One region of the Flavobacterium sp. CHNK8 genome, then DNA from elsewhere that is predicted to be linked to it. Evidence: riboswitches for the same ligand, from Rfam matches in the RefSeq annotation. Region 1 holds a riboswitch; the other holds the start of a gene.
The links. A riboswitch is a leader RNA that binds a small molecule or an ion and turns the genes downstream of it on or off. The one in region 1 is predicted to bind S-adenosylmethionine.

Region 1 (5,369 bases):
TTAAAGCCGTGTAAGGTTTGTGAAACGTACTTAAATCCTGACCAATAATGGAGATGACAGCTACATCATCAGCAACAGTTATTTTATTGACATCCTTTGAATAGAAATCATTTTCGAATTCTTTTTCCAATTCAATCATGGCCGTAGTAGCTTTGTCGGCAGCCACAACCAAACCTATTCCACGCTCTGATGAACCTTGGGAAATGATACTCACACTGATATTATTGTCGCCCATTACTCTAAAAATTCGAGCATCGACACCAGTTTTCCCCAGCAGACCTCTACCTTCAAGATTGACCAAAGCCACATTTTCAAGAACCGAAAGCGTTTTAATTCCTTCCTTATTAGAATTGGAAGTAATTAAAGTTCCTTTATTTTCATGATTGAAAGTATTTAAAATTCGAAGCGGAATGTTTTTTTCTAATAACGGAATGATAGTTTTGGCATGCAAAATAGTTGCTCCAAAATTAGCAATCTCATTCGCCTCATTAAATGATAGATGGTCAATTTTTTTAGCATCAACAACTAAATCAGGATTGGCAGTATAAATTCCGTCAACATGTGTGTAATTTTGTAATTCGTCGGCATTTAAATAATTCGCAATCAACGAAGCGGTGTAATTACTCCCGTTTCTTCCCAAAGTTGTAGTATCATTATTGGTCGTAGAACCTATAAAACCTGTGATTATATTAACTGTATTTTCAGTGTTTTGTTTAAAAAAAGCAACCACATTTTTCTTCGAAAGTTGTTCTAAGGGTTGTGCATCACCAAATTTAGCATCGGTTTTTATCAATTCACGCGTATCTGTAAAACGAGCATGAATTCCTTTTTCTATCAAGATCGCCGTTAGTAATTTTGCCGAAAGCAATTCGCCTTTAGACAAAATTTGGTCTTTGATTTTTTTGCTGTAATCGCCAATCAGACTTACACCTTCAAACAATTTTTCTAAAATAGTAAACTCCTCAGACAAATCAACAGCATCATAAACGTCTTGCTGGTATTTTTTAAAATCTTCAAAAAGTGGCTTGTAATCTCCGTTTTGAGAAGCAAGAGTTAAAATTTGTTCCAACTCATCAGTTGCATTGCCACGCGCCGAAACTACAATTGCAATTTTCTCTCCCTGATTTACTTTGTCTGTTATTATGGCAACCACCTTATTTAATCCGTCACCATTTGATAACGATTTACCTCCAAATTTTAATATTTTCATTGTGTTGTGTGTTTGTAGCTTAGAATAAATCTTGAAGCAAATTGTGTAATTGTTTGTATTCTATCAAAAAAGCATCGTGTCCGTGAATGGAAACTATTTCTTGATAACTGACTTTTTTGTTTAATATTTGTATTTGCTCAAAAGTGGTTTTGTTTTCACTGGCCGTAAAAAACAAATCCGAATTGATGGCAATGATGTGAATTTCTGCCGTTACAGCTTCGATTGTATTTTCAAACGAGGACCTATTGCGAGTAATATCAATGGTTTTCAATAATTGATTCATCATTTTGTAGGATGCCAATTGAAAACGCTGCTGTAATTTTTCGCCGTGATGCAACAACCAACTTTCCACATTAAAAATGGCTAACTGCTCATTAATTGTTCGCTGAAATTTTGCCGCAAATGATTCTGGAGTTCTATAACACAACATGGCGTGTGCGCGGGCATCCTGAATGGGTTTAGATGAATTATTAAGAATTTGTTCTTGCAAAAAACAATTGGCAATAAGCCAGTCTGTCGCTTTCCAATCGGTCGCAATAGGAATTAATTTTTGGGTTATTGTTGGTTCTAGTGCAACCATTTCCCAAGCAATTCCACCACCTACAGAACCTCCAATAATAGCGTAGAGTTTTGCAACATCGAGCAACTTAATGCCTTTTATAAAAATTTTAGCGATGTCTCTTGCTGTAAAATCAAGATAATTTTCAATTACAGCTCCATCAAATCCATTTCCAGGAACGTTAAAAGCAAGTACGGTATATTTTGTAGTATCGATAGTTTTGTTGGCGCCAATTAGTTCATTCCACCAACCGTTATCACCCACAACCTGTGAATTTCCGGTTAGCGCATGATTGACCAAAACAATAGGAGCTGCATGTAATGGTAAGCCAAAAACTTGATAACTTAAGTTTAGGGTAGCATAAATTGCACCTGCCTCCGTGGTGAAATTGTGTAATGTAATTGTTGTTGGTTTATTTTCCAATTTCAAATCTGTTATAATTAGGACTTGTGTTTGGAAATATTAGAAAGAAAGCTAGGTGTTATCTAGACAAATTCTTAGTGTTATCTTTCCACGATGGGCGTGGTAGAATGCAGCACCTTCTCCGATAAATCGAAGGGTTGCTAAGGCTTCATCGGGTCTAATCCCTCTGCCTTTCTTTATAACATTTCAATACTGTTGTGAACTTTGTGAGTGCAAATAAAGCACTAATTTTTATTCTGAGCAAATTTTTATGCAAAGTTTAGTCTGAATTACTTTTGCAGTATTCGCAAAAGTATGCAAAAAGCAAGCTGTTTTAACAAAGAAATATGTCGTTTTAGACCAAAACTCCGTTAAAACAGCAATCCTAATTTAAAATGTATTTTCTCGCTGATTAAAATACATTTGGAATCCCTAAATAAAAAGGACATCATTTTCTTTGGAATACATTAAAAAAAGTAATGAATTAGGCACTGTCTTTAGTGCTGTAACATCATTGGTAGCCATCTCAAATCTAGGATGAACTAGCTCATTTACCACTGGAGCAGTAGTGTTACTTTTTTTTGACCCCCATAATCCTTGCCTTATTAAAAGGATTGCTTTACTAAAATAATTGTTGTTTTTCATTGTTGTTCATTTTAAGTTATTAATTGTGTAATGATTATTTTTCCTTTTTAGTATCAACTTCAATACCAGTTTTTACTATGATTTAATTTTTATTGTATTTTTTTATCCTTTTTTGTTCCTAATCTTGAAAAAAACTTTCATCAAATGCTATTTTTTTTATTCTCTAAAAATTGCAGTAGTGCTAAAAGCAACAAACCCCTTTTAGATACGAATCCAAAAGGGGTTTAGTTTTATCAACCTGTCCTTTCGGGGTCACGATATATCAAATAGTACAACAGCACAAATAGGCGCTATTGCATACATTTTTTGTTGGCATTTTAGTGTATTCATAAATTTTTATTCTTAGTGGTATTTCAAAAAAAAAAGCTTCCCAAATACTGGGAAGCTTTACTATATAATTTAGTTCAAATTATGCAATAAGCAACCCTCAGGAATTTCCCTGTGCGACCTTTAACATATTGCAAATAAATGATTTCATGATTACTTATTTTGATTATCAAATATCGCAAATGTTTTTTAAAGTACAAAATTTTTATGTCGCTAATTTTGTTTTTGATTTAAAAAATATTTCCGAAAGATAAAACAGTAAAAAAAAGTTAAGATTAATATGCAATTCAAAATGGTTTCATACCTTTGCACCCAAATACAAGAGGAAAAATTTGAACTGATTGCAACCTCTTCATAATGAAATCAATTCATTGTGAATACTGAATAATTTTCAGTAAAAAAATGCTAAAGCAGGAACTCTCCTTTAGACCTTTTCAGCAATTATTTTTTCTCGCTTAATTTTATAAAATAATAAAACTTATGGCCTATTTATTTACGTCAGAATCTGTGAGCGAAGGACATCCAGATAAAATTGCAGATCAAATTTCAGACGCATTAATTGATAACTTTCTAGCATTTGATGCTGAATCAAAAGTAGCTTGTGAAACTTTAGTAACTACCGGTCAAGTTATTTTGGCTGGTGAGGTTAAATCAAATACATACTTAGATGTGCAAAATATTGCACGTGAAGTGATTCGAAAAATTGGTTATACCAAAAGTGAATACATGTTTGAAGCCAATTCATGCGGTATTCTTTCGGCTATTCACGAACAATCTGCTGATATCAATCAAGGTGTTGACAGAGCAAGCAAAGAAGAGCAAGGCGCTGGTGACCAAGGAATGATGTTTGGTTATGCAACCAATGAAACGGAGAATTACATGCCATTGGCACTTGATTTGTCTCACAAATTATTGCAAGAACTAGCTGTTTTAAGACGTGAAAACAATGAAATTACGTATTTGCGTCCTGATGCTAAATCACAAGTAACTTTAGAATACAGCGACGATAACAAACCAACTCGTATTGATGCGATTGTTATCTCTACACAACACGATGATTTTGACGAAGAAGCTACTATGCTTGCTAAAATCAAAAAAGACATTATTGAGATATTGATCCCAAGAATTATTACTAAAAATCCTGAGCATGCTCATTTATTTAATGATGCAATTCAATACCATATTAACCCAACAGGAAAATTCGTAATTGGAGGACCTCACGGAGATACTGGACTTACAGGAAGAAAAATCATTGTAGATACTTACGGCGGAAAAGGAGCTCACGGTGGTGGTGCTTTCTCTGGAAAAGACCCAAGTAAAGTAGACCGTTCTGCTGCTTATGCAACACGTCATATTGCTAAAAACTTAGTTGCAGCTGGTGTTGCCGATGAGATTTTGGTTCAAGTTTCGTACGCTATTGGTGTGGCTAAGCCAATGGGTATTTTTATTGATACTTATGGAACTGCGAAAGTGAATTTGACCAATGGTGAAATCGCTAAAAAAGTAGAAGCTATTTTTGATATGCGTCCGTACTTCATCGAACAACGATTGAAATTAAGAAACCCAATTTATAGTGAAACTGCTGCTTACGGGCACATGGGACGTACTCCTGAAACCGTAACGAAGACTTTCTCTGCTCCAGGTGGATTAACAAAAACAGTTGAAGTAGAATTGTTTACTTGGGAAAAATTAGATTTTGTAGATCAAGTAAAAACTGCTTTTGGATTGTAAAAAATCAAAACAAAGTATATAAAAAAGGGGATTTAGATACAACTAAATCCCCTTTGCTTTTTAAGCTAAATGAAGCTTACAAATTGTACTTTACTATGAAAGTTACAAAGCGAGGCAGAATTCTACTTTCATTCGCATTAAATCCATTCACACTAAAAGAGTTATTCAATCTAGATCTGGTGTTTAATAAATTGTTTGCTTGAATTCGATATTCAAATTTCGAGTCTTTTTTGATGTAATTCAAACTTGCCGTCATGATTTTGAAATCGTTTGTAATGCCATTGGTTTCATTTTTAAAACGATTAAATGCATAATCCCAGTTGACATTTAAACCATTCAAGAAATAATAATTTAATTTTACTGTAGGAGTTTGAGTTGTAAACCGATTGGCAGCTTGCTCCGAAAAATTAATACGATAACCCAAATCTACATTAGGATATTTTTTAAACTGTGTTGCAAAAGCTAGGTTGTATCCGTGATTTACATTTTCTATCC
Region 2 (5,369 bases), 1.3 Mb from region 1:
ATGCTATAGGTGATTCAAAAGAGTTGATTATGGTAGGTTCTACAGGAACTGTTCAAAATAATGGAACCTTGAAAATTAAAAACGGTGGTCTTAACGAAAAAATTGTTGAAGGTCATCAATTTGCAAAAACGGGAAGAAAATATTCTTGGCCTGCACAAATGAAAATTGAAGATATCACCACACTTGAAGTAGTTTGGTATGAAACATTTAATACAGACTCAAAAGGAATTCCAACTGCAGTTGAAGGTGTGATTTTACAAAATTTCTTTGATGAAAATGGAAGATTACCAAGATGGAATGTAGCTTTTTAAGTTCATTTTGATTAAAAATTAAAAGTCCCCAAATCTACATTTGGGGACTTTTATGTTATTTAAAAGGTGTTGACCATTTTGTATCTACATAGACATTTGTTCCAGTTAAGGTTTTTAGAAAGGCGATTAAAGCGTCTACTTCTGAGGCATTTAAATTTAATTTTTGACCAAAACCATTTGGCCTTAACCTAGCGTCAAGATTTGTATTTCCAGGTGCTAGGTTTATTGTGCCGTAATGGCCAATTACATTTTGAAGCGTATTCAAATTTGCGGTATGCATGAAAGCGCCATTGGTACTTCCATCTGCTTTTACCAAGTCTCTAAGTGATGGTGATTTAGTATTTGTGATGTCAATTCCATTTCCATTTAGTATCCCGATTATTCCATTATTTCTACTGTTTGGGTCAATACTAAATTCAGGAGCTTGATGGCAACCCGCACAACCTACTCCTCCAGCAGTTCTATTTCCAGTAGCGTCAAAAACAGGCGGTGTTAAAAATAAATTTTTACCTTGGTTTTCTTGAGCTGTAAAATTAGGAAACTGTTGGTTGTCATTTGCAACAAGAGCTCGACCAGCATCATATTTTGCATCGAATGATTGAATGCTTCTTACAAATTGTGATAAAGCTAACTGAATTTTGTTTTCAGTAATATCTTCGGATCCATATACAAACTTGAACAATTCTTTATAATACCCTATGTTTTGTAGTTTAGTAATTAATGCAGTAAAGTTGCCATCGCCTAATGTGCCACTAAAACCCATTTCAATATGGTCTTGAATAGGTTGGGTTACTTGGTTCTCTAAAGTTGAAGCTCTTTCATCCCAAAAGAATTTATTTTCATTTGAAAATCTAGTATTTATTAATCTCATGGAGTGTCTACTAGTTGTTCCGTTTACTCCTGTACTAGCTGCTGCAACATCTCCAAAAGCATTTGCTTGAATGTGACAAGAGGAGCAGGAGATGGTATTTTTTGACGATAAATTCTTATCGTAGAATAAGACCCGTCCTAAAGTGGCACCTTTATCTGTAATGGCATTCCCCGCAGTATTATCTTTAGTGATATAGCTAGGAATCGTTTGGTTCGAATAATTATCCAGTTTGTTAACATTTATTTTGCCGGTAAATGTTGTTGTAATATTAGGATACGGATCAATAGCTACATATTCATTTGCGTCATCATTTTTACTACAACTTAGAACTAAAATAAAGCTTATTAATGATAGGAATTTTTTCATAATGATTCTATTAATGTTAATATTATATAGATTGTATATTAAATTGTGATAATGTTTAGACTATGTTTGTCAAAAATAGTTTAATTTATGATAATTTTTAATTTGATAACACTTTATTTTATGAGATTTTTAATTTTAAATAAAGTTCGGTTTGTTAAATATTGCATAATATTTTAAATTTTAAAGTGTTTGTTTAGTTTATCATAAAATATTAATTACTTTTGCACCCGTTATCACGAATCCTTCAATAGGATAGCAACCTGCAACAACAAGCAAGGTGCTAAAACGATAAGCCAAATCTTTTGGAAAAAATGTTGTTTACATTCCCAATACCAGCTTTGTTTTTCGTCATAACACTTAATTTAAAATTATTTTTATGACAAAGTTTACTAAGGAATTTGGAAATCCTTTTGCATTGATTCCGCTATTTATTTTTATTTTTATTTTTTTAGGAGCAGGTATTTTGCTTAATGATTTTTATGCTTTTCCTTCTCCTGTTGCTGTTTTAGTAGGTATTGTTGCTGCTTTTATTTTATTTAAAAACAGTACAGAAGATAAAGTTGATACTTTAATTGCTGGTTGTGGTGATAGTAAAATTATAACCATGTGTTTGATTTATTTATTTGCAGGCGCTTTTGCTGTGGTGAGTAAAGCCATGGGTGGAGTTGATGCAGTTGTGAACCTAGGTATTAATACCATTGATGCAGCGTATTTTCCATTGGGAATTTTCTTAATAGCCTCGTTTTTATCAACTGCTACAGGTACTTCTGTTGGAGCTATAGTTGCAATAGGACCTATTGCGATGTCACTTGCTGATAAAAGTGGTGCTTCTATGCCATTGATAGCAGGCGCTTTACTTGGTGGCTCTATGTTAGGAGATAATTTATCAATGATATCAGACACTACCATCGCTGCCACTCAATCTCTAGGTTGTGATTTAAAAGATAAGTTTAAGATTAATTTGTTTATCGCGCTTCCGGCGGCAATTGTAACTATTTTAATTTTCTTTTATTTGGGATTTAATTCAGATGTTGTTTCTGTGGATATAGCAAAAAGTGATTATTCATTATGGGCAATCTTGCCTTATGTTTTAGTGATAATTTTAGCAGTTGTAGGTGTCAACGTTTTTTACACCTTACTATTAGGTACCATAATTGCGGGTTTTATTGGTTTTTATAATGATTCTTTTACAGTAATGGAGTTTACTCAGAAAATTTATGAAGGATTTACGAGTATGACCGATATCTTTCTGCTTTCAATGCTTACAGGAGGATTAGCAGCTATGGTGGACAGGGCTGGTGGTATAACATGGGTTTTAAATCAAATCAAAAAAAGAATTAAAAGTAAAAAATCAGCACAAACTGGAATTGGAGTATTAGTAGGATTTGCAAATTTAGCTATTGCAAATAATACAGTTTCTATTGTTATTACCGGGCCCATAGCAAAGGAAATTAATGATGAATACGGGTTGAGCGCTAAAAAATCGGCTACTATTTTAGATATTTTTTCATGTGTAATACAAGGGATATTGCCTTATGGTGCTCAGATATTGTTGATATTAAACTATGCAAATGGTAAATTAAATTTTATAGATATTTTAAGTAATGCGTGGTATCATTTGTTTTTGCTAGTATTTACATTGATTGCCATTTATGCTGCTTTTTGGGATAAACTAGCATATCGTTTTTTGAAGGTTTAATTGTAAAAATTATTGTTCATAATTAAAGCTAAATTTTTTTTAAAAAAGGAAATAGTATATATTTGGCAAGTCGTTTTTAGCCCTGATAGCAACGGAAATCCTTTTGGGTACGCGACAGCGGACCTAAAAGATTGCAGTGAATAGCAGGAATAGCTTCAAATAAAAAATAAACTAATTTTTGAATATGAAATTACTAGAAGGAAAAGTTGCCATTATCACAGGCGCAAGTCGCGGAATTGGAAAAGGGATTGCAGAGGTTTTTGCTAAACATGGAGCCAATGTTGCTTTTACATATAGTTCATCAGTAGAATCTGCGATGGCTTTAGAAAATGAGTTAAACGCTTTAGGTATTAAAGCTAAAGGATACCAATCAAACGCTGCAGATTTTAACGAAGCACAAACATTTGTGGATGCTGTTTTGGCTGATTTTGGAACGGTTGACGTGTTGATTAATAACGCTGGAATTACAAAAGATAATTTATTGATGCGTATGTCCGAAGAAGATTTTGACAACGTGATGGATGTGAATTTGAAATCGGTTTTTAACATGACAAAAGCGATTCAGCGTACTTTTTTAAAGCAACGTTCGGGATCAATTATTAATATGAGTTCAGTGGTAGGGGTAAAAGGTAATGCAGGACAAACGAACTATGCAGCATCTAAGGCTGGAGTTATTGGTTTTTCAAAGTCTGTAGCACTGGAATTAGGATCTCGCAATATTCGTTGTAATGTAATTGCGCCTGGATTTATTGAAACCGAAATGACTGCAAAGTTAAACGAAGATGTTGTAAAAGGTTGGAGAGATGGAATTCCGTTAAAAAGAGGTGGCTCTACAGAGGATGTGGCTAACGCTTGTCTTTTCTTTGCTTCGGATATGAGTGCTTATGTTACAGGGCAAGTATTGAATGTGTGTGGAGGAATGCTTACCTAGGTTTGTGAAATGAGTATTTAATTCATTCTACACTTCTAATGAATTCTAGATTACATTTAAGTTTTCAAATTTAAAATATTTTAATAAACACTACATGACAACATCTACCTTGCTACTATTAGTTTTATCATTATTAATAGCGGGCGTATTGTCATATTTTCAATATTTATACAAAGCTAAAAACAAGTCAAAATTGAGTTTGTTTTTAGCTTTTTTTCGTTTTACCTCTATTTTTTGTCTGTTTTTATTATTGCTAAATCCGATAATTACTCGGGATAATTTAGTCATCACAAAGTCGCCTCTTGCTGTTGTGGTTGATAATTCAAGTTCTATAGCTTTTCTTAAAAATGAGAAGAAAACTAAAGCAATACTCCAAAATATTCAGAGCAATACGGCTTTGAATGATAAATTTGACGTTCAAGTTTTTCAATTTTCTGAGGATTTTAGTCCTTTGTCAAGTATTGATTTTAAAGGCAGTCAAACCAATATTGATCTTGTAGCAAACAATCTAAAAAGTATATTTAAAAATACAGTTTTTCCAACGGTTTTGCTTACTGATGGAAATCAAACATCAGGTAACGACTATGTTTATAGTTTTGAACCATCAAATAGAGTATTTCCTCTTGTAGTAGGTGATACTGTTACTTATCTTGATTTTAAAATCAATCAGTTGAATGTGAATAAGTATGCTTTTCATAAAAATAAATTTCCAGTAGAGGTGTTTTTACAGTATTCAGGTTCAAAAACGATGGATGCTGATTTTTCATTGTCTCAAGGGAAAACTATTTTGAATAAGCAAAGCATGCGTTTTTCTCCTTCAAAACGAACACAATCCCTAACGTTGTTTTTACCTGCAGATAAAATAGGATTACAACTTTATAAAGCGACAATTACTTCAAAGGTAAAAGAAAAAAACACCTTTAATAATGTAAAGAATTTTGCAGTTGATGTTATAGATCAAAAAACAAATATTGCAATAGTATCAGCAATAAATCATCCGGATTTAGGAGCTTTAAAACGAGCAATAGAATCTAATGTACAGCGTAAAGTTACTATTGTTAAACCTAACGATATTAAAGATTTAACACCATATTCGGTTTTGATTTTGTATCAACCTAATTCAGATTTTAAATCAGTTTTTGATGCCAATACAAAATTGAAAATCAACAGCTTTATTATTACTGGTAATAG

Region 2: another riboswitch for S-adenosylmethionine. It lies ahead of K5V07_RS07900 (Na+/H+ antiporter NhaC family protein); the one in region 1 lies ahead of K5V07_RS02460 (alpha/beta fold hydrolase).

Annotation. Positions count from the first base shown of each region.
Region 1 covers NZ_CP081492.1:593,477-598,845, reverse strand. The annotation lists gene thrA (bifunctional aspartate kinase/homoserine dehydrogenase I) at 1-1,210, opposite strand, end outside; gene K5V07_RS02460 (alpha/beta fold hydrolase) at 1,230-2,192, opposite strand; SAM riboswitch class I at 2,270-2,377, opposite strand; gene K5V07_RS02455 (hypothetical protein) at 2,604-2,816, opposite strand; gene metK (methionine adenosyltransferase) at 3,624-4,874, shown strand; gene K5V07_RS02445 (carboxypeptidase regulatory-like domain-containing protein) at 4,951-5,369, opposite strand, start outside.
Region 2 covers NZ_CP081492.1:1,865,324-1,870,692, reverse strand. The annotation lists gene K5V07_RS07910 (hypothetical protein) at 1-311, shown strand, start outside; gene K5V07_RS07905 (cytochrome-c peroxidase) at 367-1,548, opposite strand; SAM-I-IV-variant riboswitch at 1,774-1,870, shown strand; gene K5V07_RS07900 (Na+/H+ antiporter NhaC family protein) at 1,925-3,247, shown strand; gene fabG (3-oxoacyl-[acyl-carrier-protein] reductase) at 3,432-4,178, shown strand; gene K5V07_RS07890 (hypothetical protein) at 4,273-5,369, shown strand, end outside.